2 linked regions of the Humidesulfovibrio mexicanus genome follow. The protein of the gene in region 2 binds, or shares a complex with, the protein of the main gene of each other region. Links are inferred from orthologs where the notes say so. Each region holds a gene or a part of one and is shown on either strand. Other genes may lie near its edges.

Region 1 (14,505 bases), on a different replicon or contig from region 2:
GAGCAGATCACAACGGGAATGGGATGCTGGCTCATGAGCTTGCGCAAAAACGTCAGCCCATCCATGCGCGGCATCTCGATATCAAGGGTAATGACATCGGGAACCACTTCGCGCAGTTTTTCCGCCGCGACAATAGGATCCGCTGCTGCGGCCACAACCCTGATGTCCGGGTCGGACTGCAATATGTCGATGAGGGTCTGACGCACCAGGGCGGAATCGTCCACGACCAGGACGTTGATGGGCCTGCCCACTTTCAAGCTCCTCCGCTTGCTCGCACGGTTTTATGTCCTTCTGTATACCGTTGGTGCTACTGGTTCAAGGGGCAGATTCATTCCGGTCAGGCTTTCGGAATGGCCGATGAACAGAAACCCGCCGGGTGCAAGCTTACGGCAAAAACGGGTAAAGAGCCGCTCCTGGGTCGGCCTGTCGAAATAGATGACGACGTTCCGACAAAAGATGATGTCAAGCTGGTGCTCAAGACTGAAATCCTCCATGAAATTCAGCCTGCGGAAGCGCACATTGGCTCTTGCCTCCGGCCCTATGCGCACCAGCCTGCGGGAGCGATCCTTGCTGCGCAGCAGATAGCGCTTGCGATACTCCAGAGGTACGGGCCCGATCTTGGATTCCGGATACACCGCGCGCACGGCCATGCGCAGCACCTGGGTACTGATGTCCGTTGCGAGGATATTGAACGAAAAACCCGGGCTCACGCGTGCATATTCCGAAAGCACCATGGACAGGGTGTAGGGTTCCTCCCCGGAGGAGCAGCCGGCACTCCAGACATGGACTCTCTTTCCAGAGCCGCCACGGTCGAAGAGAGTGGGCAGCACATGGTCCAGAAGCAACCCGAAGTGTTTCGGTTCACGAAAGAAATCTGTTGTGTTCGTGGTCACGACATCCACAAGGTTCACAAGCTCTTCGTCCATGCCTTGCGGACTGAAAAGGTAGCTGCAATATTCCTCGTGGCTCTCCATGCAGAGCTCACGCAAGCGCTTCTGGAGCCGCGCCTCAAGAAGCGTCTTCTTGGACGAGGGCATCTTGATGCCAAGCTCGGCCTTGATGAATTCGCTCAGACGTTCGAAAATGCGGTTGTCCATGCGCGCAAGGCCAAGGCCTTCCGTCTTGGGCTGGCCCCCTGGAGCCGCTGTCTTTACGGGTTGCCGGGGCATGGCCTCAGTCCGCGGCCTCGGCCGCAACGGAACGCACCAGTCGTGGCACGTCGAGAATTAGCGCCAGACTGCCGTCCCCCTTGATGGTGGCGCCGGAAATGCCTTCAACATCGCGGTAGACGCGCCCAAGGCTCTTGATGACCGTTTGATGTTCACCAATCACGTGGTCCACGACAATGCCCACGCGGCGTCCCTCGACCCCGGTGATGACGATCTGTTCGATGTCCGGCGGCTGGCCTTCGATTTCGAACCAACGCCGCAGGCTGATGTACGGCACCAATTCGCCGCGCAGGTTGATGATGCGCTTGCGTCCGCTGGGATCGACATCCTTTTGGTGCAATTCGACGCACTCCTCAACCAGGGAAAGCGGGATGACATAGAAGCCATCGCCCACTTGCACCTGCAGGCCCTCGATTATCGCCAGGGTCAACGGCAGGCGGATGGTGATGGTGGTGCCACGGCCTGGTTCGCTGGCGATCTCGATGGCCCCACGAAGCGAGTCGATGGCCTTGTGGACGACATCCATTCCCACCCCGCGGCCGGAGATGCTGGTGACCTTGGCCGCAGTGGAAAAGCCGGGAAGAAAGATGAGCTTAAGGGCCTCCTTGTCCGGGAGCTCTGCATCCGGTCCGATGAGCCCTTTTTCCACGGCTTTGCGGCGGATGGCGTCAGGGTCCATGCCTTTACCGTCGTCGGTGATGCGGATGAGCACCTCGGAACCGGAATGCTCCGCCTCAAGCAGAATAAGGCCCTGGGGGCGCTTGCCTGCTGTTTTGCGCTCCTCTGGCATGTCGATGCCATGATCGATGCTGTTGCGCAACAAATGCACCAGCGGGTCGCCAAGCCGCTCAAGAACGGTTTTGTCCAGCTCCGTCTCCTCGCCGCGGGTCACCAACTCGATTTCCTTGCCCAGTTCGGCGGAGAGGTCGCGCACCAGGCGGCGGAATTTGCTGAAGGCGGATCCGATGGGCAGCATCCTGATGCCGAGGGTGCTGTCGCGCAGGTCCGCGCTCAGTCGTTCCAACTGTTCCGCCAAAGCCGTAAGCTGGGAATCGCCGCGCTCGGACACGATCTGGGTTATCTGCGCCTGCACAATGACCAGCTCGCCCACAAGGTCGACAAGGGTGTCGAGCTTGTCCGCAGCGACACGAAGGCTGTTGACGCCGTCCCTGGGCATGGACTTGGGCGCCGCCTCGCGTGGCGGAAAAGCCGCCTGCGTGGATGCGGGAGCAGCACAGGTCTGGGGCTTGGGGGCAGGCTGGGCTTGCGGTGACGACGGGCCAAGCTCCGTCGCGGTCGAATCCCCTGTCCCAGAGCCCTCTGACGGTGCAGTCAAAAGAGGGTGCTGGGGCTGAACAGACTCTCCGGCGTCTGCGCTGCCGGTCTGCATCCCTGGTCCGGAATCAAAAGCTTCCGCTGCGGCGGAATCCGTAACAGGCTGCAGATCAACATCCAGGTCGATATCGGCGAAGAAAAACAAATCGAGAATTTGAGACTGAGCCGCTGTTGTTGTGAGCAACGCCTCCCAGCTCAAGTACAGATTCTGGGGATCAAGTTGAGAGAGATCAGGAAGAGCGGAGTCGTCCATGCGCAGTCGGCATTCTCCAAGTCCGTGGAGATCATCGAATATGGGCTGGAGATTCAACTCTTTGCCGACCTTGGGGTCACGTGGGCGGATGCGAATGCGATACGTAACGGGGACATCGTCCGGTTGGCCGCAACAACCCGAATCTTGCCCAGACGTTGACAGGTCTGGGTCGGCGATCATCGATGGCGGCACGGCCGTATCCACGGTTCCGGTCGAATCCGTGGCGCTTGCGGGCTGCTGGGACAAGGGGTCAAGCAGTCCTTGCAGCTCCACGTGGATGGCCTGTCCGCGTTCTGGGCTGCCGTTGCCCAATTCGTCCACTCCGTTCAGCAGGCCGAGGATGTGATCGCGAGCGGCGAAGGCTGTGCTGACGAGTTCCCGGCTGATGTGCAATTCCTCGTTGCGGACCTTGTCGAACACGCCCTCGATGGCATGGGTGAAATCCGCAATTTCATCAAACCCGAACATTGCGCCGGAACCCTTGATGGTGTGCAGAGCCCTGAACACCTGGTTCACAAGATCCATGTTCAGCGGGTTTGCTTCCAGTTCAAGCAGCGTGGACTCAAGTTCCGCCAACAGATCAAGCGCTTCTTCCCGAAATATGGCGCGGCTTTCGTCGTCGGACATCACATCAGGCTCCTCATGGCGGCTCCCCGGTCCCGGGTGACATGCAGTTCGGGCGCCGGTCGCAACCCTTCACAGGACACAGGGTCAGGTCCGTTCTGCTCGCATCGTGGCGGCAACCCGGCACTTTACCCTGTAGCAATTGACGGGGGAAAATGCAACGTGGCTGGCCGATTCCATCAACAGGATCCTATCGGCCATGGGAAGAGGCAAGCTTAGGCAAGCACATCGAATTTGGCGAACTTCATGGAAAAAGAAGCACGCCCTTGCGTTGCGGAACGCAGGAACGTGGAAAAGCCGAACATCTGCCTGAGCGGCGCGTACGCCTGGATGAGCTTGTTGCCGCCTCGGTCCAAAATGCTCTCGATCTTCGCCCCCTTGCTGCCAAGAAGCCCCACGACCTCGCCGACAAAGGCGTCAGGAGCGATGAGCTCCACCAGCATGATCGGCTCCAACAACTGCGGCCCTGCTTCGGCAAGCACGCTTTTGAGCGCCATCGCCGCAGCCATGCGGTAGCCTGCCGGGCTTGATTCGCCCTCGCGGCGAGGGAGATCCAGCACGCGCAACCGCACATCCTGCACCGGGTAGCCCCCAAGCACGCCGCACGCCAGACCATCGGCGAGCCCCAACTCCACAGCCTCCATCCAGGCTTGCGGAAAACGCATACGGTCACATTCCACGCGCACCTCTCTGCCCTGTCCGCGGGCAAGGGGTTCCACGGCCAGACGCACGGCGCCGTAATGCAGCGCCTCGCCAAGCTCGCGGTGGAATTCCTCTGTCACCTCGGCCGCACGGGTCACGGTTTCCTGATGCACCACTTGCGGCTTTCCTGTCCGGGGATGCACACCATGCTCGCGGGCCATGCGCTCCAACAAAACCTCAAGATGCAGCTCGCCCATGCCGGAGAGCACCACCTGACCGGTATCCTCGTCGCGCACCACGGACAGCGTCGGGTCCTCCACAAGATAGCGCCGCAGCACCTCGTCGAGCTTGTCCGCCTCTTCGGCGTTTCGAGGCTCGATGGCCAGGGAGATCACCGGCTTGTAGTCTGCCATCTGCTCAAGGAGGATGGGATTGTCCGCCCGGCACAGGGTGTCCCCCGTGACGCCGAACCGAAGCCCCACCGCCGCCACGATCTCGCCTGCGCGGGCGATTTCGATCTTCTCCCTGCGGTCGGCGTGGAGTCGGAACACCCTCGCCACACGCTCTTCGCAGTCGCGCGTGGCGTTGTGCACGCTTTCCCCCTCAACCAGGTGCCCGGAATATATTCGCAAGAGTGATTGCTTCCGGCCGGAGTCCATGACGACCTTGAACACCAGCGCCGAAAGCGGAGCCTCGGGATCGGGCGGAAAGGACTTTGGCAGTCCGCTGGCTGGATCAACGCCGCATTGCGGCGATGCCTCAAGCGGACTTGGCAAGAAATCGCATACTGCGTCCATGAGCGGTTGGACGCCGCAGTTGCGCAAGGCCGAGCCCAGCAGCACAGGCACGAGCTTGAGCGCAATCGTGGCTTGGCGAATCGCCGCCACAAGGGTCTCGGCCGGAATATCCTGTCCGGCCAGGTACGCCTCCATGATCCCGTCATGGGCATCCGCGAGGGTTTCGAGCATGGCTTCGCGTCTTGGAGCAACGCGCTCACGTTCGGCCTGGGTAAGCGGTCGGCGGCTGTACTCCGCCCCGCGACTGTCCGCATCGAACTCAAGGCGCTCCATGCGAAGCAGATCGAACACGCCGGAAAAATCCTGTCCTTGGCCGTCGGGAACCTGCAGGGCGAGAGGCACGACTCCGAGCTTCTCCCGAATGGAGGTAAGCACGGCGTCAAAGTCAGCCCCAAGCCGGTCCATCTTGTTCACAAAGGCCAATTTGGGCACATGATAGGACTCGCTTTGACGCCACACGGTCTCAGACTGCGGCTCCACACCGCTCACGGCGCAGAAGACCCCTATGGCGCCATCCAGAACGCGCAGGCTGCGCTCCACCTCGACAGTGAAATCCACATGCCCTGGCGTATCGATGAGGTTCACCACATGCCCTCGCCACTGACAGGAGGTGACGGCAGAGGCGATGGTAATGCCGCGGTCCTGCTCCTCCGGCATGAAGTCCATGGTGGCCGTACCTTCATGGACTTCTCCGAGTCGATGGATACGCCCGGAATAAAAGAGAATGCGTTCGGAAAGCGTCGTCTTGCCCGCATCTATGTGCGCAATGATGCCGATGTTGCGGATGGACTGCAGATACTTGGAAGAAAGCGGTTTCCTGCTCACGGTCTTCAGCCTTCGCGTGTATGCGGGTCAAGGGGAATCAGGCTGGGGAAAAAACCTCGTTGCAGACAAGGAAGGCCTGAGGGCCAAGTCCTGGCCAGCGCCACATGCCCAGGCTGCCGGTGGCGACCGTCACGGCCGCACCGCCCTGGCGTGCGCGTTCGTCCGGGCAAACGAGCAAGTCCCGTTCCGCATTGCAAAATGCCAGCCAATCGGACTCATGCGTATCCTGTCCTGGGCGGTTGGTCTCCCATTGCAGCACGCCATACAACAAGGACACGTCATCAGCTGGGGGAATATCGGCGGTGTCGCGCCACAGAGCGACTCGCCAGGGGCGACGCAGCGCAAGCAGACGCACGGTTGATGCAGCCAGACGCTCTGCAAGCGTTGGACGTTGCAGCAGACGAGCCAATGCCGCGGTTCCCGGATAGAGCACGACGCCGGGGCGACCGTCCGCCATGCAGGCGTCAAGCAACCGCTGCACCTGGATTGGGCCAAAAGCGGCGACACGTTCCTGGCCGGCAAGCTCGCAGGCGGTCAGCAGCGTGTCAGGAGCAGCGGAACGAGACCCCATCCAGGCCACAAGCACATGCGGGACACGTGCGCAAAGCGCAGGAATCAAGGCCGCCAACAAAAACGCCGGAGCGCTCATGCTGTCGTCAACGAGCAAGAGCGCGAAGGAGACGGGAGCCATGCGGGATTCCCGCCGCATGGTCGGATAGTGCTCGTCCAGGGTCCAGGACAAGGGGCCCATAGGCTGATCAAGCTGGTAATGCCGGGCGATGAGCCCCTTGATCAGACTTCTGCTGCGATCGCCAAGCGAAGCATATGCGCGGGAAAAACAGGCCTCAGGCACCATCCGGCCCTCGGTCCAGGCCGGAAAGGGGCTCGGGCGCAATTCTGGAAGGGGCGGCTCCATGGCGGCACGTTTCCTGCTGCTGCCTTCACTACAGCCATTTGAGCAGGCGCTTCCAGGTCCACTGGATGCGCTCGCGTTCTTCTTCGGACAGCACCTTCTGGTATTCAAAGTAGGAATACTCGGCCCTTTTCTTCACGTATTCCTTGAATTCCACAACGTCTGCGAAATTCTCCAGGACATACATGTAGCGATGCCACGCGGCGCCGAACTGACTTGTACGCCAGTAAAAATCCGCAACAAAGATCTCGTGCTCGGCCAGAATCTTACGGCAACGGGCGATGTTCTGCTTTACCGACTCGGAAAACTCCGAGTTGGGATAGGCTTCTTCAAGGCGATAGAAAATTTCCAGCGCCTCCTTCACGTTGTCCTGGCGTAGGTCGATAGTGCGGAATTGGTTCAGGTTGCTCAGGCCCATTTGGAACAGTACATACGGAATCTGTTCGCTGCTGGGGTGAAGGTTCTCGAACTCCTTGTAGGCGTCCAAGGCCTCGGGGAACTTGCCATCCAGGAAATAGGCGTCGCCAAGCGCAATTTCAGCCTTCGGGGTAAGCGGACTGAAAGGATAACGATCCTTGAGCTTCAGGAAGTTCTCTGCGGCGCTGGAATAATGCTTGTCGCGCATGTGGTCCATGCCGGTCTCGAAAAGCTCCTGCGCGGTGTCGTCGGGTGGGGGAAGAAAATAATAGTCGATGAGCCCGCAAGACGACAGGAGCGGGAGCAACAGAAGCAGGAGTGACGCAAAGCGCTTATGCATTCAATTCTTCCAGGTAGGCGTACGCGGCGGTTGCGGCGGTTGCGCCATCGCCCACTGCGGTGGCCACCTGACGGCAATTCTTGCTGCGGACATCGCCAGCGGCGAAAATTCCAGGCAGGTTGGTGCGCATTTCGCAATCGGTGACAATGAACCCCGCGGGATCAAGCCCAAGGCCTTCCGGCACAAACGGGCACACAGGCTCGAAGCCGACGAATACAAACACGCCATCAACGGCAAGTTCGCTTTTGCCACCGTTTTTGACGTTCTTAAGGGCCACGGAGGTTACGCCCTTGAAGGGGTCTCCCTTGATTTCCTCGACCACGGTGCTTCGCAGAATGCTGATCTTGGGATTGGTCACGCACTTGTCCTGGTAGCACTTGGCTCCACGGAATTCGTCGCGACGGTGGATGAGGTGGAGCTTGTCCACCAGCCGGGCCAAGTACAGAGACTCCTCGAGGGCTGAATTGCCGCCGCCAATGACCGCGACCGTCTTGCCACGGAAGAAATTGCCATCGCACAGGGCGCAATAGGACACGCCCCGTCCGGTGTACAAATCCTCTCCCGGGGTGCCTACGCGCTTGTAGCGGGCACCGGAACACAACACCACGGCCTTGGCGCGCAACACCTCGTCGCCGACCTTGATGTCGTAGCCGCCGTCGGCGGCGGTGATGGAGCGCACCTCGTCAGAATGGCGAGACAGTTCATAATTATTCAAGTGCTCGACGAACTTGTCCACCAACTCATAGCCCTTAACAGGCTTTGGAAACCCGGGGTAGTTCTCGATTTCTTCGGTCATGAGCACCTGCCCGCCGGGAGAAAGCTTCTCGACCAGGGCGGTATTCACGCCAGCGCGCACAAGATACAATGCGGCGGTGAGCCCGGCAGGCCCACCGCCGATGACGACAACGTCGTAAGTATTCATACCTAAGTTAGACCTTCTTGGCGATCATGTCCTTGATGCTGCTCTTGGAAACGGCGCCGGTGGACTGGTCCACCACCTCTCCATCCTTGAACAGAATCAGGGTGGGGATGGCACGAATGCCAAAGCGGCTTGGGCTGGCGGAGTTCTCGTCCACATTCATCTTGCAGATTTTGACCTTGCCTTCGAATTCAACCGCCAATTCGTCGATGATGGGACCCATCGCGCGGCAGGGGCCGCACCAGGGAGCCCAAAAATCCACCAGAACGGGAACCGGGCTTTTGAGGACTTCCTGCTCGAAATTGCCGTCAGTCACCTGGGTAGCCATACTCTCTCCTTCAGCCTTGAGGTGTCGTTGGTGCTATGCGTAATTTGTCGTCTGGCCTGTAGGATGAAGGCCATGCCGCATGTTCGGCAAACTAGTTCCCCGGCCCAATTCTGTCAAGACGCATGGCCTGCAGCATCGGTGCATCGCGGGTCCAATCGCGCGGCACGGCGCGGCCACGTGGAATGCTTTCAAGATCAAGACCGTGAGAATATCCTTCACGCAGGGCAAGCCACCCCGCGTGGGCCACCATGGCGGCGTTGTCCGTGCAGAGGGAAGGCTTTGGCATGTGCGCCGCAAGGCCCCGGCCCTCGGCCTCGGCGCGTAGGGCCGCGCGCACATGGGAATTCGCCGCAACGCCTCCGGCCACGACAACAGCACGCAGTTCGGAATCGCGATCCAAAGCCCGGGCCACCTTGACCCGCAACGTTTCGGCCACCGCGTAATTGAACGAGGCGGCAAGAAGCGACAGTTCAGCCGGATGCGGGTGAGCGGTCAAGACCCCGCCACGGAGCAAGACTTCGGCCTGTGGCATGACCGGAAAGGGCAAGTGCGGCCTCGCGGCCAGACGCTCGGCAACTGCGGTCTTGAGGCCGCTGAAGCTGAAGTCGAGATTGTCGTTGTGCACATAGGCAAGGGGAAACATGGAGCGCTCGGGCTCCACCCCCTGGCTCATCTCGTCAAGATACCGCCCGCCGGGATACGGAAGATTGAGCAGCTTGGCCACCTTGTCAAAGGCCTCGCCGGCGGCGTCGTCCAAAGTGCGGCCCAAAAGGGTGAAGCGCGTGGGATCGTCCACGCGGTAGATGTGAGTATGGCCGCCCGAAACCAGCACCCCGAGGGCGGGGAACAGCATCTGCTCCTGCAATCCCGCAGCAAGGATGTGCGCGTGGAGATGGTCGACGCCAACAAGCCGAGCTTCTGTGGCCAGGCACAGCCCCTTGGCGAACGAAAGTCCTACCAGCAGACTGCCGAGCAGGCCGGGGCCGCGGGCGACGGCGACTCCGGAGAGGCCTTCCGGCGAAGCTCCGGTCTTGCGCAACAGATCGTGAAACAAGCCAGGCAGCATCTTCTGGTGCTCACGCGAGGCGATTTCCGGCACCACTCCGCCGAATACGGCGTGGATGTCCGTTTGCGAGGCCAAGGATTCGCCAAGCAGCCGCCCATCATCAATCAGGGCGACCCCGGTTTCATCGCAAGAGGTCTCGATTCCGAGGACGAGCACTGGGCCTATGCCTGTTGCGCGGCGGTGTAGATTTCCCGGACCTTTTCCACGTCGAACCGCGAGCCGACGAAGAGCGGCACCCGCTGGTGCAGGTGCTCAGGCACGATGTCGAGGATGCGGCGGACGCCGTCGGTGGCGAGCCCCCCCGCCTGTTCGACGATGAAGGCCATGGGCGCGGCCTCGCACATGAGACGCAGCTTGCCCCCTGGCTTGCTTGGGTCGCGGTTGTCCGAGGGATACATGAAGATTCCGCCGTAGACCAGATTGCGGTGGAAATCCGACACGAGAGAGCCGATGTACCGCAGGCTGCAAGGCTTTTTCCGGCTCATGCCCACGGCCTTGAAATGCGCCAGAACGTCAAGGGTCGGCTTGTCCCAATAGTGATAGTAGCCCTCGTTGACGGAATAGATGTTGCCCTGCTCCGGAATGCGGAGGTTGGGGTGCGAAAGCAGGAACTCGCCCACGCTGGGATCAAGCGTGAATCCGTTCACTCCGTCCCCGGTGGTGAAGACCATCATGCAGGAAGAGCCATAGAGGATATACCCTGCGGCGACCTGGTCCGATCCCCTTTGGAGGTAATCCGAGGCGAGCAGGCGCGTATCGCTGGGACTTTTGCGACGGTAGATGGAAAAAATGGTCCCGATGCTCACATTGGCGTCGATGTTCGAAGAGCCGTCCAAGGGATCGAAAATGACAAAATAGTCCCCGGTGGGCAGGCCGTCGGGAATCTCGATGATGTCGGCGTTCTCCTCGGAGGCCATGGCGCACAGTGCCCCGCAGCGGGAAAGCCTGTGGATGAGCACCCGGTTGGCGAACTCGTCCAACTTCTTGACCTCTTCACCCTGGACGTTCACGTCGCCGGTGAAGCCGAGCACATCCACAAGCCCGGCCTTGCTCACCTCGCGCTGGATGATCTTGGCCGAGAGAATCAACTCGTTGAACAGACGGGTGAAGCGGCCGGTGGCCATGGGGACCTGCTTCTGGTGCAAAAGCAGATGCTCGGTGACGGTGATTTGCTGGGCCATGAGGGGGTCCTCCGTGCGCGCAGAGCTGCGCCGATTACGAATTGCCGCCGAAGAACGGGATCGAAAACCCCTTGTCCTCGATGCTTGCGTTGGCGCTTTCGGTGGCGAAGACGAACAGATCGCGCCCGATGAACCGGGCCAGCCACGTGTACTGCTTTTCCCCGGCCATGACCGTGCCGTGAATCTTTTCCTTCATGATTTCAAGCCAGGGGATATTGGTCAGTTCGACAGCGCCAGCGGGAGGGGTCTCCGTCGAGGTCCACAGCTTCTGGGCGCGCGGATCGACGATCACGAGCTGTTCCGGCTCGGGGCAAAAGGAAAAGAGCACCCGCGGGTCAAAGCTGATCACGTGCAGGCCTTTGAAATCCGCGCCGTCGAAATTGGGCATTCCGAAGTACAGCTCCGGACCAAGAGCGGTGTAGTCCACAACGGTCTTGACCAACGTCTCGCGCCAGATGGACTCGAACACCAAGGGCTCGGAGAAACGCTTGAGGGGGACAGGAGGCCTGCGCATCAAGATCTCCCCGTTCTCATCGGCCACAATGACCCCGTCTACCCAGGGGAAACGCGTCAGCAACGCGTTGATCCAGGCCTCGTCGGGACGATAGTCAATGCTGGTGACATAGCGGGTGAGGGCCATGATCCGCGCATCCACGGGCGAGAACAGCAGGGCCAGCTTCTCCTGGTTGGGATTCTCCCACTTGTAGCGATTCACGTCGATGGCAGGAGCGGGGTTGATGAACTCCTTGGTGTCCTTCATCGTTGAGCGCATACTGCTGACGCCAGTCTCCCAGCTGGGGCCAACGGCGCCGCAGCCTGAGAGAAACGCCACGCACACGGCGAAGCACGATACCAAAACGGGGCGGCGAGAAACGCGCCACCATCCTGACCTGAAAAGGGGGGTGGACATGATTGTGCGACCTCTGCGGCTGTCTCAGGCCTGGATGCGGGACTCAAGGCGCGCGGCCAGGGCCTCCAGCGTGCTCATCAGGCGGTTCTTGGCGTGTTTTCCGAAGGGATCATCAGCGGGTGGTGGGACAGGACCGCCCTCTCCCGCCGGGGCCGCAGCCATGTTTGCCTCAAGGGTTGCGATGCGGCTGGAAAGGTCGGTCTTCTCGCGATCGTCCAGGGCGCGCCCCCAAAGTTCGCGGTAGATGCCCAGAGCTCCGCCAAAATCGCCCTGAGAAGCGAGCAACTCGGCCATGGTGCGCGTGCGGTAGCTCCCCGCTTCAGGAGCGGGCCCGTCGTACCCCGCTTCGGCGCCATCCAGCGCTGCGGCAGAACGGTCCGGCGCGGGCTGGGCCTGTGGGGCAGAAACTGTATGCTCGCGCGGTTTGCGCGCACCGGTCTTGAGGGGGCCGATAAGCCGTTCGGTGAGCGAACTCAGGCCCTCGATGACGACATCGGTCCATTTGACGGGACGATCAGTGAAGTGCGAGGCGACCAGCATGAGGAAGACGGAGAAATCGCGGTCCTTTTCAGCAGTCTGCTGCGCCCACAGGGACCAAAAAGCCGGATAGCGCTCAAGTGGCTTGATGACGGCGGGCATATGCTCCAGAGCCTCGTCGTATCGCTCCTGCCGTGTCAGCACCTGGATGAGCAGAAGCCGCGCTTCCATGGAATCGGGGTGGCGGTCCAACCCTTGCCGCAGCGTCCGCTCGGCGTCCTCAAGCTGGCCGAACTCCACAAACAGCTTGGCGAGGGGGAAAAAAATGCGAGACCCCGGTTCGAGGGCCAAGACCTCTTGATACCACTCAATCTTTCTTCTCATCGTCCTCGGCCCCCTGGGGTACGTCGGTCCTGTCGGAGAAGATATACAGCACTTCATTTTCTTTCACGTAGTTCATCTTGTCGCGAATGACCATCTCCTGGTAGGCGCGGTCCGTCTTCAGACGGCGGATCTCGTTGCTCAACTCAAGACATTTGGCGTCAACGTCGCCCAATTGTCTCTCAAGCTCCGCGGCGCGCTTTTGCATGTTCATGTAGGCGATGACGCCATGGTCGCTCCAAATGATACGGAACAGAAGCACCAAGTTGACCGCGACCAACACGGTGAGCAGAATTCTCCGGGCCATGTGCGGTCCTCACTGCAGGCGCGAGCCGAAGCGTCCGTTGGGCCGAACACGTGCCAACGGCGCACGAAGCTCCTCAAGAAAACTCGCGGTGGCGCTCTCCACGCGCGACACATCATCCTCGTTCAACAGCACGGTGTCGATGCGGCGCAAAAAATCCTTGAGCACGCCAAACTCCTCAAGCAGGCCCTTGCCGAGCTCAAGCTTCTCCAATTCCGGCTCCAAATCCAAAATGGTTTGGAGGCAGTTGGAAATGCGCGCCAAATGGCTGTCATCCGGATTGCTCATCACCCTGCTCCGCAGCGGTCGCCAGCAACGCCGCTTCCTGCTCACTCGGCTTGTAACCAGTTCTTATAGAAATTGTACAGATAATTCCCCCCCGAAAAAACCGTAAGTCCAAGAGCGACATAAAGCACAAACATGCCGAGAGGCGCTGGATCGTATCCAAATATCGGGTAATGGGCCAGCAAGGGCACCAATGCCAAGCTCTGGGCTATTGTCTTCATCTTTCCGAAGCGATCCGCAGCGATGACGACCCCGCGGTCGGCAGCGACACCGCGCATTCCGGTCACGGCCAACTCGCGGCAAATGATGACCACAACGATCCAGGCCTCGACCCACCCCAACTCCACGAGCATGATCAACACCGACCCGATGAGCAGCTTGTCCGCGAGGGGATCGAGGAACTTCCCAAGGTTGGTGATGAGATTCTGCCTGCGGGCGACGTAGCCATCGGCCATGTCTGTGAGCGAAGCCAAAGCGAACACGATAGCGGAAAGATAGGCCAGCAACACAGTTTGCATCGCCTGTTCCAGATACAGGAGCACGACGATGACCGGCACCGCAAAGATGCGCGCCAGGGTCAACATGTTGGCCAGATTCAAGGTCATAACGTGGCTGCGCCCCCCCGTGCTACTTGTGGACGGTGGAAGCGGCCTCCAGGCTGGTCTGAGCCGCATGGGCGACGCGGTCTCCAAGCGCCAGCAAGGCGGTCTTGGCAGGGGTTTCACCAGGCAGAAGCACCACCGGCGTCCCCATATCCCCGGCTACGACAGTGGCTGGATCAAGGGGGATGGCGCCGAGGAACTCCAGCCCGTACTGGTCTGCCAGCTCCTTTCCGCCGCCCTGCTTGAAAAGATCGATGATCTTGCCGCAATGCGGGCAGGCAAGCCCGCTCATGTTCTCCACAACGCCAAGAATGTTGGCCTGGGCGTACTGAAGGAAATTGATCGCCTTGCGCACATCGGCGAGGGATATTTCCTGCGGGGTGGTGACGACCACGGCCAATGCGTCCGGGATGAGCTTCAGCACCGTCATGGGCTCGTCGCCGGTGCCCGGAGGCGAGTCCACGACCAGAAAGTCAAGCTCGCCCCATTGCACATCGGAAATGAACTGGCGAATGGCCGAAGTCTTCATGGGCCCGCGCCACATCACGGCCTGGTCCGGATCCAGCAGCAGCGAGTCCATGGACACCACGTGAAGGTTGTCGTTGTACTGCTTTGGTTTGACGAGGCTGCCGCGATCCTGCTCCAATTGCCCCGTGAGGCCAAGCAGCCGCGGCACGCTGGGGCCATGGATGTCCACGTCCATAAGCCCGACCTTGAATCCCTTTGCGGCGAGCGCA
Region 2 (14,782 bases):
ACTGTCCACCAAGAACACCATTCTCATCGTGCAGTTCGTCAAGGAGCGGCTGCGCCACGGCGACGGGCTGGAGCAGGCCACCCTGGGCGCGGTCAAGACCCGGTTCCGCCCGGTCATCATGACCTCCCTGGCCTTCTTCTTCGGCGTGCTGCCCCTGGCCATAGCCACCGGGGCGGGCGCCGGGGCCATGAACGCCATCGGCACGGCGGTGTGCGGCGGAATGCTCTCGGCCACCTTCATCGACCTGGTCTTCATTCCGCTCTTCTTTGTGGCGGTCTCGCGCCTGTTCGGCAAGCGCAAGGCGGCCGACCCCGCCACCCCGCCGGACGAGCCGGGCGGGACAGGCGCCGTCCAGGCCTAGCCCGCACCGGGCCCACGCAGCCAGAACGTCAAGGGCTCCCTGCCGCGCATGGCGGCAGGGAGCCCTTTTGCGTCGCCGGGCCCTGCTACAGCTTGGCGATGTACTCGCCCAGGGCCTTGAATTGTTCGTCGCTCAGGCGCGAGGCCAGGTTTTCCATGGTGGCCTTCTTGGCCCCGCCGAAGGTTTTGGCCTTGTATCCTTCCATGGCCTTGACCACGGCCTGGGCCGACTGGCCCTTGAGGGGCTTGCTCATGGTCGCCTTGGCGCCGTCCGCCCCGTGGCAGCTTTGGCATTTCGCGGTGTAGAGCGCCTTGCCGTCCTCTGCCGCAAGGGCGGTGGAGAGGGCGAAGGCCAGCAGCAGGGTCATGGAAAGGGCAAGAGTCTTCATGGCGTCCTCCGGGTTATGGGTTGCGGGGGGGACACTGCCTTGGGGGCTATGCTGCGAGTTTTTTCGCGATTTCCGCCAGGTGCCGGGCCTGGAAGCGCACGCCGTCCAGTTCGCGCGCGCTTGGCGTCCGCGAGCCGTCGCTTCCGGCGATGGTGCTGGCGCCGTAGGGCGAGCCGCCCACGACCTCGTCCACGCCAGTCTGTCCGGCGAAGGAGTAGGGCAGGCCCACCACCACCATGCCGTGGTGCATAAGCGTGGGAATGAAGGTGAGGATGGTGGACTCCTGCCCGCCGTGCTGGGTGGCGCTGGAGGTGAACACCCCGGCCGCCTTGCCGATGAGCGCGCCCTTGGCCCACAGGCCGCCTGTGGAGTCCAGGAACTGGCGCATCTGCCCGGTCATGTTGCCGAAGCGCGTGGGCGTGCCGAAGAGCAGGGCATCTGCGGCGGCCAGGGCCTCCGGCGTGGCCAGGGGGATGTCCGACTGGGCCTTGGCGGCATCAAGCGCGCCCATTTTGGCAAGCACCTCCTCGGGCAGGGTCTCGGGCACGCGCAGGAGCGAGGCCGTTACCCCCGGAACCTGCGCCGCCGCCTCGGCCGCCGCGCGGGCCATGGTCAGGACATGTCCATACATGGAGTAGTAGACGATGGCGATATTCATGGGGTGCCTCCAGCTTTGTTGGTAGTGATAATTTTTACTAATCGTATTCGTCCCCATTGTAAAGGGGAGCGACATCGTCCGGGCGGCCGGACTCGCCTCCATCTTTCAGCCGATAGGCCCGTTCACGGAAGAGCATGAGACAGGCGTCCGCAGCCTGTTCATCGTACAGCCTGCCCCGGTTCTTTTCGATTTCGTTCAGGGCGGCGGCGATGCCCAGGCTCGGCCGATAGGGGCGGTGGGAGCACATGGCGTCCACCACGTCGGCCACGGCCAGAATGCGCGCGCCCTTGACGATGAAGCGGCCGTCCAGGCCCTGGGGATAGCCAGAGCCGTCCATGCGCTCGTGGTGCTGTCGGATGATGACCGCCACGGGCCAGTCCTCGTCCAGGTGCTTGAGGATGTCGTAGCCCACCTCCGGGTGCATCTGGATGACGGAGAGCTCCTCCTGGCGCAGAATGCCCGGCCGGTTCAGGAAGTCCGCGGGCACGTAGACCTTGCCGATGTCGTGCAGGAGCCCGGCGATGCGCAGGGTTTCGAGCTCCGCGCCGGTGAGGCCCATTTCGCGGCCCATGGCCAGGCTGAGGGCGGTGACGCGCTGCTGGTGCCCGGCCAGGTACGGATCGCGGGCCTCCACAAGGGTGGAGAAGCCGCGCACGATGCCCTCCAGCAGCACCTTGCAGCGCTTGAGGGCGAAGAGTTCCCGCTGGTCGCGCAGCAGGTGCGCGTGTTCGCGGGCGGCGTCTATGGATTGGCGCAGGAGCTCCGGCGGGCAGGGCTTGGTGAGGAAGCGGTACACCGAGCCCTTGTTGGCGGCGTCGATCGCGGTCTGCAGGTCGGCGTGGCCCGTGAGCAGGATGCGCACGGTGTCCGGGTTTGCGCGCGCCACGCGCGAGAGCAGTTCGATGCCGTCCATGCCGGGCATCTTGAAGTCGGCCACGATGACGGTGAACGGTCCGCACACGGCCAGCGCGCCCAACGCCTCCTGGCCATCTTCGGCGGTGAACAGCTCGTATTCGGCCCCCAGCACGCGTCGCAGGGAATCCAGCAAGTTCCGGTCGTCGTCCACCAGGAGCACCCGGTCGCGGCCGTTGGCATCGCCGGGACAGTGCTGCTGCGTCATGGTCTGCTCCTTCTAGCCCAGGGGCTCTATGACCGCCACAGGCTGATTGATCTTGATGCTGCGGGAGTTGTCCAGCAGGAACTCGATGACGGTATCGTTGAACTCCCGTCCCTTGGCCATGAGCAGGATGGTTTCCGCTCCGCGCTGGCCGTGGAGGTCCTCGGCCAGAATCATGCCCGGGGCCAGGGCGTGCAGGTGGACCTTCTTGAGGGTGTAGCGCGCGTGTTCGCGGATGACCTCGGCCAGGGCGGCCACCACGGCGGGGTCGTATACGCCTTTGCGGCGGTCCAGCTTGGTGATGGCGTCGGTCTTCTGCATCCCGTTGGCCAGCAGGATGTCAAAGTCCACCACGGCTTTCAAGATCCGCGCGCCAAGGGGAATCCGCTCTCCTTTCACCTCGTCCTTGGGCCCGCCGCCGCCTTCGAAGTGCTTTTCCTGGTAGGCCACTATGGCCGCAACCCCGTCCATGCGCGGAATCTTGCCCACAAGCCGTGCGCCAAAGGCCGGGTGCCCCAGGAATTGCGCCAGCTCGGCATCGTCCAGGGGGCGGCCCTTTTCCACCTTGTTGATGAGCGAGTCCGGCAGGGTGATGAAGCCCACCACCGAGAGCATGGCCGCGGTCTCGGTCTCCCAGGGGCGGGGATCGTCGAGTCGGCGGCTGACCCCCCGCAAGTACGGCAGAATGCGCGACACCCGGCCGAACACATCCGGCTTGACCAGGGAGATGAGGTCGCAGAGCACGGACACGCTGCCCGTGAGGGTCTTTTCGAGCAGTTCGCGCTCGGCGGTCACCAGGTCGAAGTGGCGAAAGGCGTCGTCCAGCACGCGCTCCATGGTCTCCGGCGGGCAGGGCTTGGTGAGCAGGCGGAAGATGTTGCCTTCGTTCACGGCCTGGATGGCGATCTCCAGGTCGGCGTGGCCGGTGAGCAGCACGCGCACCGTGTCCGGGCTGCCGTGGCGGATGACGCGCAGCATGTCCACCCCGTTCATGCCGGGCATGTTGTAGTCGCTGATGACCACGGCGAAGGGCCCCTGCCGGGCCGCGGCCTCTATGCCCGCCTTGGCCCCCTCGGCGCAGGCGAGCTCGGCCTTTTTGCGCAGCTGGCGGCGGAAGCTCTCCAGCAGGTTTACGTCGTCGTCCACCAGCAGCACTTTGCGGTTCATGGCTCCTCCGACCCTAGGTCCACGCTGAGCACCGCCTGCCGCCACGCCGCGTAGCGTTCCGGGCCGCCTATGGCGTCCAGGCGCTCGGGCGAGGGCTCGGCCTTGGCGTAATGTTCGTTGAAGATGAAGATTTCATGGTCCAGCAGGTTGGCGAAGTGGACGATGTTCTCCACCCCGATGCCCGGCTGCGCGCTTTGGGGGTGGTGGTGGCGGGCCACGGCCTGCACCACGGGGTCTGGCAACCCCCATAGGCCCAGCAGGTACGCCCCCACCTCGGCGTGGGTGAGGCCGAGGAGTTCGTGCTCCACCTCGGCCACGCGGCGGTTTTGCGCGCGCACCTCGGTCTGCACGCGCTCGCATTCCTCGGGGCAGTGGGCCTCCATCAGCAGCTTGCCCACATCGTGCAGCAGGGCGGCGATGTAGGCGTGGTCGGAGTCTTCCTTGACCAGGCTCTCGTGCCGGGCGATGGCCCGGGCCATGGCCCCGGTGCGCATACTGTGCCCCCAGAGCATGGGCAGGGAGAAGCTTACCCGGCCGATGTTCTCGAAGCTGGAGAAGACGTGCAGCGACAGGATGACCGAGCGCACCACGTTGATGCCCAGCACGATGACCGCCTGCTGCGGCGCGGCGATGTGCCGCGGCAGCCCGAAGTAGGCGGAGTTCACGAGCTTGAGGATGTTGGCGCTCATGCCCACGTCGCGGGCCACTATGTCGCCGATGAGCTTGGGCGAGGGCTCGCCCTTGGCCAGCTCCGCCGTGATGCGGTTGTAGACCTCCGGCAGCACGGGCAGGTGCTCCACCCGGGCGATCTTGTCCAGAATGGTCTTGTTGGGCACCAGGTCGCGCGCGCCCATGGCCTGTTCCAGGGCCGTCACCAGCTGTTTTTCGTCGCAAGGTTTGCTGATGTACTGGTGCGTGGGCGCAATGCTTTGGCCGACCATCTCCTGGTCGGAGTAGCCGGAGAGCGCGAAGCGGATGACATCGGGGTGCTCGCGCATCACCTGGCGCAGGAACTGCGGGCCATCCATGCCCGGCATCCGCATGTCGGAAACCACTGCGTCCACATGGGCCTTGGCGAGCATGTCCAGCGCCTCCTGGCCGGAATTGGCGAAGAGCATGTCCCATTTCTCGCGCATGGGGCGCAACATGCGCCGCAAGCCCATGAGCACGTTGGGTTCATCGTCGACGAAAAGAATGGTGCGTTTCATCGTGCGTCACCCGCTTGCCTGGGCCAGGGGCAGGCGCACCACAAAGGTGGTTCCCTCCCCGGGCCGTGTCTCGAAAAACAGCTGGCCCTTGTGCTTTTCCACCACAATGCTGCGGGAGATGGTGAGCCCCTGGCCCGTGCCGCGGCCCACCTCCTTGGTGGTGAAGAAGGGGTCGAAAATCTTGCGCTGCACCTCCGGCGGAATGCCGGTGCCGGTGTCGCCAACACGGATTTCGGCCCAGGGCGGGGCCAGCCGAGTGGACAGGGTAATGCGCCCCTGCCGCTCGGGGTCGGCCTTCTTGGCGTCGGCTATGGCGTGGGCGGCGTTGATGATGAGGTTGAGCACCACTTGGTTGATCTCTCCGATCATGCACACCACATACGGCAGGGCCGGGTCCAGGTCCAGCGCAAGCTCGGCCACGTATTTCCACTCGTTGCGCGACACCGTGGCCGTGCTCTGCATGGATTCGTTGAGATCCGCCGGGGCCATGGCGGACGCGCCGGGGTGGGCGAACTGCTTCACCGAGCGCACGATGGTGTTGATGCGCTCCACCCCCTCAAGCGTTTGGGCGATGGCGCCGGGCACCTCTTCGGCCAGGTAGTCCACGTCGCGCTCGGCCATGATCCGCTCCAGGGCCTTGATGTCCTCCAGCTTCGGGCATTCCTTCTTGGCTTTGGAGGCCAGGGCCCGCGCGCTTTCGACCACGGCGAGCAGGTCCAGGAAGGCGCCCTTGATGAACTGGACGTTGTTGCCCACGTATTGGGCCGGGGTGTTGATCTCGTGGGCGATGCCCGCGGCCAGCTGGCCGATGGCTTCCAGCTTCTGGGAGTGCAAAAGCTGGCTCTCCAGGTTCTTGCGCTCGGTGGTGTCGGTGACCACGGCGAAGAATCCGGCCTCCCGGCCGTCCTCGTCGGCGTAGGCCGTGGGCGAAACCAGGGTGTAGATGTGCCTGCCGTCGGCGTGCTCCCAGATGATCTCCTCCTGCTTGTCCCGTCCGGCGGCCATGGCGAACATGGTCATCAGCCGCCGCCGGTCCTGCGGGGCGGCGAAGTCGGCCAGGGGCTTGCCCACCAGGTCGACGCGCTTGCGGCCCAGCATGGCGCAGAAGCTGTCGTTGGCGTAGGTCGCCATCCCGCTGCGCCGGGCCATGACAAGCCCCTCGTGCATGGATTCCACCAGGGTGCGGTAGCGGGCCTCGTTGCGGCGCAGCCTGGCCTCGGCGCGCACCCGGTCGGAGATGTCGGTGATCATGCCGATGGAGCCCGCGTATGCGCCGTTCGGCCCGCGCAGGGGCGAGGCGTTGATCATCGTCCAGACGCGGCGGCCGTCCTTATGGCGGAAGCGCAGTTCGTACTGGTCGGACAGGCCCTGCCTGCGGCGCTTGAGCTTCTGCTCCAGCAGCCGGGCGTCTGCCGGGTCCAGAATCTCCGCCAGCGGGCTTCGGACGAGTTCCATCGCCGACCGGCCGAAGAGGTCCGCGGCTCTGGGGTTGGCATAGGTGACGATTTCGCCCGCATCGATCATGATCACGGCTTCCTGGGCGGTCTCCACGATGATGCGGAAGCGTTCCTCGCTCTCCTTGAGCTTCATGATGGCGCGCATCTGTTCGGTGATGTCGCGGTGGGACACCACCGCCCCGGAGGTTCCCCTGGCCAGGGGCGAGGCCTGGAGCACGAACCAGCGCAGTTCGCCGCGCCAGCGGCCGGGATATTCCATGCGGAAGGTCGGGGCGCGGCGGGTCAGCACCGCCGCGATGCCCTCCAGGGCCTGGGTGGCGTGGGGATTGTCGGCCGCGGCGCGGCAGGCCTCCAGGTAGTTGCCGCCAAGGCCCAGGCGCTTGCCGTCCCCGCCCAGGGGGGTGCTCTCCGGGCCGGTGACGGCCCAGGCTTTGTTGACCATGGTGAGCCGCCCCTTCTTGTCCAGCACGCAGAGATTGGCGGGCAGGGCGTCGAGGATGGCGCGGGACAGGCTCTCGCTGCGGCGCAGGGCCGCATCGGCGCGCTGTCGCTCTATGGCGATGGCGAAAAGCAGCGCGGCCTGCTCCAGCTCCCGCCGCCCGGCCAGTCTGGAGCCTTCTGCGGGGCTGGCATCGGCCACCACCAGCAGGCCCAGCAGCCTGCCATCCGCCACCATGGGCACGGCGGCTGCGCAGGCCATGCCCGCCGCCTCAAGCAGGCTCTTTTCCCTGGCCGCAGCCGGGGGCATGTGCCCGGTGTCGCGGATGACCGCCGTCTCCAGCGCGGCGATGCGTTCCCAGAGCCAGGGAGCCCTGCTTCGGTTCAGGCGGCGCAGGGGTTCGGGCAGCGGCTCCAGGCCGTGGCCGCGCCACTGGTAGGCCAGGCGCAACGCGCGCCCGGACGGTTCCAGCAGGAACACCCCGGCTCGGGCCATGTCCAGGTGGCGGCACAGGTCGTTCAGCGACTCCTCCACGGCTCGGGCCATGCCCGCTTCGCCGGAGTTGATGAGCCTGCCGGAAATGGCCGAGACCAGGGCCTCGGCCTCAAGCCTGCGCTCAATTTCCCGCTGGTCGCGCAGGCGCTCGGCAATGTTGCGGCCCGTGGTGATGAGGGCCGGACTGCCCTGGAATTCCTGGGCCTGGCAGAGCAGTTCCACAGGGATGGCGAAGCCGTCGCGCCGTATGAGGGTGGCCTGAAAAAGCTCCGGTTCGCCCCGCAGGGCGTTTTGAAAGCGCGCGGCCGCGTTTTGGCGCTCACCTTCGGCCAGGCTGTCCAAAAGGTTCAGGTCGGGCAGTCCGCATTCCGGCAGGTTGAGCCAGATGTTCGCGCTGCGGTTGGCGTCAAGCACATGGCCATTCTCGTCATGAATGAAGATGGCGTCTGCCGCGCCGTCGAAGAATTCCCTGAACTGCCGCTCGGAACAGCGCAGCAGCCGGGTGGAGATGCGGGTCTCCAGCACGTGTTCCAACTGCCGGGCCACGGCGGCCAGCATGGGCGCATCGTCCGGGTGGAAGGTGTGCTCCGCGTGCGTGGAGCACAGGCGGACATGTCCGCGCGCCTGCCCAAGCACGGTGAGCGGTTCCTCCAAAAACGCCGGGCACGGGTCGCCATTGTCGCCGCCGCCCAGGTACGCTGCGCCGTTGAACAGGATGCGGGCATGAAGGCCCTGGGCGAGGTCCCAGCATTCGGGCAGCGCGTCGGCCACGCTTTGAAGCAACTCGGGCTTGGAGGCTGTTTCGCGATTCAGCGCCTGCGACAGGCGGTTCAGGGCGATGGTTTCGCGCAGGCGGCCGCGCAGATCCTCCAAATCGGCCGCTCCGTCCCCGGCGGCAACGGCCATGCTCATGGTCGTGGCAAGTCCGCCGAAGAAGCGTTCGATGAAGCGGACGGCCTGGCGTTGGGAGCCGGGCGGAAGCGCATTGTCGTCGACGAGATCGAGACAGCCCTCGCGGAGCGCGCCCAGCAGGCCCAGCAGCGTCTCCATATCTCCACCGCGTTTTTTGTGGCGGGCGGCGTGCTCAAGGGCGAAGCTTTCGGATTCGAGGTCGAGACCGGGCCGCCAACGATCGGGGGCTTTGCCGGACTGCTCTGCCGCCTCCCGAATCAGCGCGGCCATGCAGCCCCGCGCCACCAGGGCCAACGCGTCCTGGTCCGGCGTCGCGCCGCCTTTGTCGCGTCCCTGTTCGCGCGCGTGCGCGGCAAGGCCGGCGAGCACCGTCTCCCCGCCTTGGCGCAACAGTTGAACGAACTCTCGCATGTGCGCTCCCCGGACGTTTGGTAGTTTGGCCTTGCGGCACGGAAACACGCATATGCAACCTTGCACATTTTCGTCCATGGGGCAACCACGCGTCAGAAAAAGGCGATGTGCCACCGGTTGCGGCGTTGTGGCCCAGTTCCCCTCTTGACATCATCGACATATAGCAATATTGCAATGTCACAAAGAGACGGAGGCCGCATGGAACAATTTGTACGGGTGATGAAGGCCTTGTCCGATCCGGGCAGGGTGGCGGTGCTGAAGCTTCTGGGCGCGCGGGAGCTGTGCGCCTGCGAGATCATGCGCGCCCTTGGCCTGGCGCAGCCCACGGTGTCGCGGCACATGAAGGTGCTGGCCGATGCCGGACTTGTGGACGCCCGCAAGGTGGGTTCCTGGGTCCATTATCGCGTGGTCTCCGGGGCTTCCAATCCGTACGCCGGGGCCATGCTGGCCCAGCTTTCCGGCTGGCTGGAGAACGACCCCGCGGTGGCGCGGCTGCGCGCGGCGCTGGCCAAGGAATCCGCCTGTGGCGGCACGCCCTGCGCGAGAGAAAAGGAGCTGCGCCCATGACGCCGGATGCGATGCGCAAGACGCGCGTTCTTTTCGTGTGCGGGCAGAACTCCGCGCGCAGCCAGATGGCCGAGGCCCTGCTGGATCATTTGGCCGGGGACCGCTTTGAGGCCCACAGCGCCGGGCTTGAGCCCGCGCCCGTGAATCCGCTGGCCGTGGCCGTCATGGCCGAGCGCGGCATCGACATTTCGGCCAAGCGCTCCAAGCTGGTGGGGGAGGCCGTGGCCGAACTGGCCGCGCGCGGCGAGACCTTTGACGCGGTGATCACCGTGTGCAGCAAGGCCGCGGGGCGCTGCCCCTTTGTGCCGGGCGTGGCCGTAACCGAACGCTGGAGTTTTGACGATCCCGGCGCCATGGACGGTCCGGAGGCGGAACGGCTGGCCAGGACGCGCGCCGTGCGCGACGACATTGAGGCCGCCATACGGGCCTGGGTTTCCGGGAGGGGATGATGAAGGAATTGAAGCCACTGGACATGGCCCCATGCGGCTGCAAAGCGGACCCTGCGCGCGCTGATCGCGAGCAGGCCCGCAAGGCCCGCGAAGCGGAGCGCCAGCGCCGCGTGGCCGAGGCCCTTGCCCCGCCCGCCACGCTGCCGGGCAAGTTGGGTCTGCTTGCCGCCGCGCTCATCATTTGGTGGAATGTATATGGAATGCTGGCAAGCGCCGCCCGCTTCCTCACGGAAGGGCTGCTTGGGCTGGACCCTGCGAGCCACCTGGGCGCAAGCGTGGAGTTTTTCTTCTACGACACGCCCAAGGTGCTCATGCTGCTGGCGCTGGTGGTCTTTGGCGTGGGCATTCTGCGCAGCTTCTTCACCCCGGAGCGCACGCGGCGCATCCTGGCGGGCAGAAGCGAGGCCGTGGGCAACGTCATGGCTGCCCTGCTCGGCATCGTCACGCCCTTCTGCTCCTGCTCGGCCGTGCCGCTGTTCATCGGCTTTCTGGGGGCGGGGGTGCCGCTGGGCGTCACCTTCTCCTTCCTTGTGGCCGCGCCCATGGTCAACGAGGTCGCCGTGGTGCTGCTGTACGGGTTGCTGGGCTGGAAGGTGGCGGCCCTGTACATGGGCACCGGCCTGGTTGTGGCCATTGTTTCCGGCTTCGTCATCGGCAGGCTGGGCATGGAGCGGCACCTGGAGGACTGGGTGACCAAGGTGCGCGTGGACACCGGCGCGGACGGCGCCCCGGAGCTCACCTGGGCCGCGCGCCTGGACGCGGGCGCGCGCGCCGTGCGCGACATCGTGGGCCGCGTGTGGCCTTGGGTGGTGGGCGGCATCGCGGTGGGCGCGGGCATCCACGGCTATGTGCCCGAGGGCGCGCTGGCCGCCATCATGGGCCGTGAAGCCTGGTGGAGCGTGCCCGCTGCCGTATTGCTGGGCATTCCCATGTATTCCAACGCCGCGGGCATGATTCCCGTGGTCCAGGCCTTGCTCGGCAAGGGCGCGGCCCTGGGCACGGTGCTGGCCTTCATGATGGCCGTCATCGCCTTGTCCCTGCCGGAGATGGTCATCTTGCGCAAGGTGCTCAGGCCCAGGCTCATCGCGGTGTTCGCCGGAGTGGTGGGCGCAGGCATTTTGCTGGTGGGCTTCCTGTTCAACGCGATCCTCTAGGAGTCTGGCGTGCGGTTGGAAATTGTGTGGCAGCGCCTGACTGTCGGCGGCGGCACCTGCGAGCGTTGCGGCGACACGGGCAGGTCCGTGCGCGAGGCCGCCGCCGAACTGGATCGGCAGCTGGCCCCGCGCGGCATCGCCGTGCGGCTGGAGGAGAAGGCCGTGGCGCCCTTTGCCGTGGCCGAAAGCAACCGCGTGTTCCTGAACGGCCGCGCCCTGGAGGACATCCTTGGGGCCGAGGTGCTTATGAACGGTTGCCCCTCCTGCGGCGAGCTGCTTGGCGCGGCGACGGACTGCCGCGCCCTGCGCCTGGAGGGCCGCGTGTACGAGGCTCTGCCTGCGGAGTTCATCGTGCGCGCCGGGCTGGCCGAGGCGGAACGCATTTTGGCCGGGCGATAAGCGCCTGCGCCGACACTGGAATTCCCCCGCCCTGCGCGGGGCGCAACGGAGAGACACGGCATGGTCAAGAAGGCGCGGACGTTCAGCAAGGGCGAGTTCATCGGCGGCATTGTGGCCGCGCTGGCCGTGGGCTTTTTCATCGGCAGCATGGCCATGGGGCTGCGCCATGCGGGCCAGCCGCAGGCGCAGCAGGCCGCCGCGCAGGCTCCTGTCGCGCAGGCCCCGGCGGCGCAGTCCCCGGCGGCGGACGGGCATGACCACGCCGAGGAGCTGGCGCGCATCGGCGAACTGGAGGTGGCGCTGGCCTCCCGCCCTGGAGACCAGCAGGCCTGGATCGAGCTGGGCAATCTGTACTTTGACACCCATCAGGCCAAAAATTCCATCCGCGCCTACGAGAAGGCCATCGCCCTTGGGTCGGTAAGCGCCAACGTCTGGACCGACCTGGGCATCATGCACCGCGAGGCGGGCGAGCCCAAACTGGCGGTGGAGACCTTCGACGCGGCCCTCAAGCTGGATCCCGTGCATCAGAACGCCCTCTACAACAAGGGCGTGGTGCTGCTGCACGACCTGGGCGACCGGGTCGGCGCGCTGGACGCCTGGGAGCGGCTCGTCGCGGCCAACCCCCAGGCGCGCAATCCGGAGGGCATGAGTATGCGCGGCATTGTGGACGGACTCAAAAAGAGCTGATTGCCCAAGAAACAGGAGGGATTCATGGAGATCAAAGTGCTGGGGCCGGGCTGCCCAAAGTGTCACGAGACGGAAAAACTGGTGCGCGAGGCCGTGGCCGAGGCCGGGGTTCAGGCCAGCGTGGTCAAGGTCTCGGACTTCCAGGAGATGGCCATGCTCGGAGTGTTCGCCACTCCGGCCGTGGTGGTGGAGGGCGAGGTGAAATGCTCGGGCAGGGTGCCGGCGAAAACGGAAGTGCTTGGGTGGCTTGGGAAGTAGCACCCGCTTCATGACATGTTGGGAGCAGGACGAATGTTGGCCCGCTCCTGTTTGTGTCTGGACCACATACAACTGTGCGCCCCCTCGCGACCGCACGGAAACGGCACGGGGTGACCACTTGCAAAGGAGGCAGGCAGTGCAGCCTACAGGTGAGAACTCTTGGCGTAAATTCATCCCCTCGGGCATTTTGCTCATGGGTATCATCGCCGCCGCGGCCGTGACATTCGCCACCGATTCCGGCGGAGGCGGTGGCCTCCCCAGCGTGACAGCGGGAAGCGGATTGGCTTTGGCGTGCATCGGCCTTGTCGCCGGGGTTTTGGGCGGCATCATCGGAACCGGCGGGTGCAGCGTCATGCTGCCGGCCATCCACTTTTGGATGGGCTACCCAGCCCCCGTGGCGGTGGGGACGACCCTTTTCGCTGTCATCTTCACCGCCATTTCCGGCGGGTATGCGCACCTTGTGCGCAAGAATTTGGACGTTCGGGCCACCCTTTGGCTTGGCGTGTCCGGCATCCTTGGCGTTTTGGTCGGTTCCTGGCTGTTCACCCTGTTGACCAGCCATGTCGCCTTGCTCGGGCTTATTCTCGGCCTGGCCTTCTTGTGGCCCGCGCTCCGCATGAGCCGGGAAGGCCTGGGCCTGGGCGCGATGCCCAAAAAGGAAGGCGATGCCATCCCCGAGCACCGGGCCGGCATGGCCGTTTTCGGGACAATCATTGGCCTTTTGACGGGCATTGTGGGCCTGGGCGGCGGGTATGCGCTGGTGCCGGGACTCATCTATCTCTTTGGCGCGCCCGTGTATGTCACCATGGGCACCTCCCTGGCGACCATGATTCCCTTGGCCATTGTGGGAGGCGGAATCAAACTGGCCCAGGGCTATGTGGCCATGGGCGCAGGCCTGGTGCTTGCCGCGGGCACCATCGTGGGCGCCCAGATTGGCGCTGCGGTGATCAAGAAGTTTAAGCCCCAAACGCTGAAGCTTATTTTTGGCCTGTATTTCCTGTATGTTTCCGCAAAGTTCATTACCAGCTATTTTGGCGTCATGATTTGGTAGCAGTGCGTTGTGCGTTTTGCTGCAAGCAGTTCAGGTGAAAGGCGGAAAATGTCCCGCACCGGTCGCCGGACTACGCCGTGGCGCAAACACGCAGCGCGCGATTGCCTTGGGGCTTCGCAACTTGTAACCCGGCAGGAGAAATTGTGAAGAAAGCGCTTTTGGGAGTTGTCGCCAGCCTTCTTGTCGCCACAGCGGCCCTTGCCGCATCCACTTTGCCCAAGCCAACGCCGACTGTTCCGGTCAAGGGCATGGTGACCGTGGTGGACCTGGGGGCCAAGACCTGCATCCCCTGCCGGATGATGGCCCCCATCCTTGTGGATTTGGAAAAGGAGTACCGGGGCCGCGCCGCCGTGGTGTTCATCGACGTGACCCAGGATCGGGACGCCGCGGAGCGCTTCGGCATCCGGGCCATTCCCACCCAGGTGTTCTTTGACAAAAACGGGCGCCAGGTGGCGCGCCACGAGGGCTTCATGGACAAGAAGAGCCTGTCCGACCGCTTGAACCGCCTGCTGGCGAAATAGCGGGGAGCGCCCATGTTCGACGAGTTCCTGCTGGCGGTGAACGCCTGGATGACTGGCGGCTCTGCGGCCGCCTACGCCGGGGCCTTCCTGTGGGGGCTGGTGAGCGTGCTCTTCAGCCCCTGCCACCTGGCCAGCATTCCGCTGATGGTGGGCTACGTGGCCGGGCAGGGCAGGCTGGTGCAGGGCCGCGAGGCCGTGCGCTACGCCCTGGCCTTCACCTCCGGGCTTTTCGCCAGCATCGCTCTGGTGGGCGCGGCCTGCGCGCTGCTCGGCCGGATGCTCGGCGACATCGGCCCCTACTGGACCATCGGCGTAGGGCTGGTGCTGGTGTACGTGGCTCTCGACATGCTTGGCCTGGCCGCCTGCCGGATGCCCGGTTCCCTCATGTCGCGGTTGACGCTGCGCGGGCTTCCGGGCGCGCTCGTCATGGGCTTGGCCTACGGGCTTTTGTCGGGCTCCTGCACTTTCGGGTTTTTGGCCCCGCTGCTGGCGGTCATAACCGTGCAGGAGCAGGTGCTGACCGGCCTGGGCCTGGTGCTGACCTTCGCCCTGGGGCACTGCCTGCCCATCGTCGTGGCGGGCAGCTCGGCCGCGCTGGCCCGGCGCATGATGGAGGGCTTCTCCGGCGGCGGAACGCTGGTGCGCCGCGCCGCGGGGACACTGGTGGGGCTGCTGGGGCTGTACTTCATCGCCCGGCCGTTTCTTGAAACCTGAAGGAGACCGCCATGCCCGAGTCCGTCACGAGAAAGCTGTCCTTTCTTGACCGCTGGCTGACCTTGTGGATCTTCGCGGCCATGTTCGCGGGCATCGCTTTGGGCGCGCTGGCCCCGGGCTTGAAGCAGACCCTGGGCGCCATGCAGAGCGGCACCACCAACCTGCCCATCGCCGCAGGGCTCATCCTCATGATGTACCCGCCCCTGGCCAAGGTGCGCTACGAGCTCATGGGCCAGGTGTTCAAGAACCTGCGCGTGCTGGCGCTTTCCCTGGCGCAGAACTGGGTCATCGGCCCGGTCTTGATGTTCGGCCTGGCCGTGGCCTTTCTTTCCGGCGAGCACGCCTACATGACCGGGCTCATCCTCATCG

Evidence for each region.
Region 1: the proteins of CHB73_RS09840 (region 2) and trxA are in contact, whole or in part, in an NMR structure (PDB 2IPA), measured with the Bacillus subtilis proteins. The link is inferred for Humidesulfovibrio mexicanus from one-to-one orthologs.

The regions. Positions count from the first base shown.
Region 1 is NZ_FZOC01000001.1:111,029-125,533, forward strand. Bases 6,904-9,618 are described here. They hold trxA (thioredoxin), read right to left. Parts: upstream 8,563-9,618; coding sequence 8,245-8,562; downstream 6,904-8,244. Other genes in these bases: CHB73_RS00645 (outer membrane protein assembly factor BamD), read right to left, coding at 6,904-7,315; trxB (thioredoxin-disulfide reductase), read right to left, coding at 7,308-8,237; tsaD (tRNA (adenosine(37)-N6)-threonylcarbamoyltransferase complex transferase subunit TsaD), read right to left, coding at 8,654-9,618. Also shown: CHB73_RS00620 (protein-glutamate methylesterase/protein-glutamine glutaminase), read right to left, coding at 1-251; CHB73_RS00625 (CheR family methyltransferase), read right to left, coding at 282-1,169; CHB73_RS00630 (chemotaxis protein CheA), read right to left, coding at 1,174-3,384; fusA (elongation factor G), read right to left, coding at 3,597-5,645; CHB73_RS00640 (hypothetical protein), read right to left, coding at 5,683-6,501; more of CHB73_RS00645, read right to left, coding at 6,590-6,903; more of tsaD, read right to left, coding at 9,619-9,784; fbp (class 1 fructose-bisphosphatase), read right to left, coding at 9,790-10,809; CHB73_RS00670 (hypothetical protein), read right to left, coding at 10,844-11,581; CHB73_RS00675 (tetratricopeptide repeat protein), read right to left, coding at 11,744-12,580; CHB73_RS00680 (FtsB family cell division protein), read right to left, coding at 12,564-12,884; CHB73_RS00685 (hypothetical protein), read right to left, coding at 12,894-13,169; pgsA (CDP-diacylglycerol--glycerol-3-phosphate 3-phosphatidyltransferase), read right to left, coding at 13,211-13,771; CHB73_RS00695 (Mrp/NBP35 family ATP-binding protein), read right to left, coding at 13,794-14,505. UniProt on the Bacillus subtilis protein: Participates in various redox reactions through the reversible oxidation of its active center dithiol to a disulfide and catalyzes dithiol-disulfide exchange reactions.
Region 2 is NZ_FZOC01000004.1:185,421-200,202, reverse strand. The notes cover bases 7,911-10,902. They hold CHB73_RS09840 (arsenate reductase ArsC), read left to right. Parts: upstream 7,911-9,176; coding sequence 9,177-9,629; downstream 9,630-10,902. Other genes in these bases: CHB73_RS09830 (DUF2703 domain-containing protein), read left to right, coding at 10,793-10,902; CHB73_RS09835 (permease), read left to right, coding at 9,830-10,783; CHB73_RS09845 (ArsR/SmtB family transcription factor), read left to right, coding at 8,812-9,180; CHB73_RS09850 (PAS domain S-box protein), read right to left, coding at 7,911-8,613. Also shown: CHB73_RS09880 (efflux RND transporter permease subunit), read left to right, coding at 1-361; CHB73_RS09875 (c-type cytochrome), read right to left, coding at 447-749; wrbA (NAD(P)H:quinone oxidoreductase), read right to left, coding at 796-1,407; CHB73_RS09865 (HD domain-containing phosphohydrolase), read right to left, coding at 1,445-2,527; CHB73_RS09860 (HD domain-containing phosphohydrolase), read right to left, coding at 2,540-3,691; CHB73_RS09855 (response regulator), read right to left, coding at 3,688-4,899; more of CHB73_RS09850, read right to left, coding at 4,906-7,910; more of CHB73_RS09830, read left to right, coding at 10,903-11,182; CHB73_RS09825 (tetratricopeptide repeat protein), read left to right, coding at 11,243-11,869; CHB73_RS09820 (thioredoxin family protein), read left to right, coding at 11,894-12,127; CHB73_RS09815 (sulfite exporter TauE/SafE family protein), read left to right, coding at 12,264-13,178; CHB73_RS09810 (thioredoxin family protein), read left to right, coding at 13,322-13,699; CHB73_RS09805 (cytochrome c biogenesis CcdA family protein), read left to right, coding at 13,712-14,413; arsB (ACR3 family arsenite efflux transporter), read left to right, coding at 14,425-14,782. UniProt on the Bacillus subtilis protein: Catalyzes the reduction of arsenate [As(V)] to arsenite [As(III)]. In vitro, can dephosphorylate para-nitrophenyl phosphate (pNPP).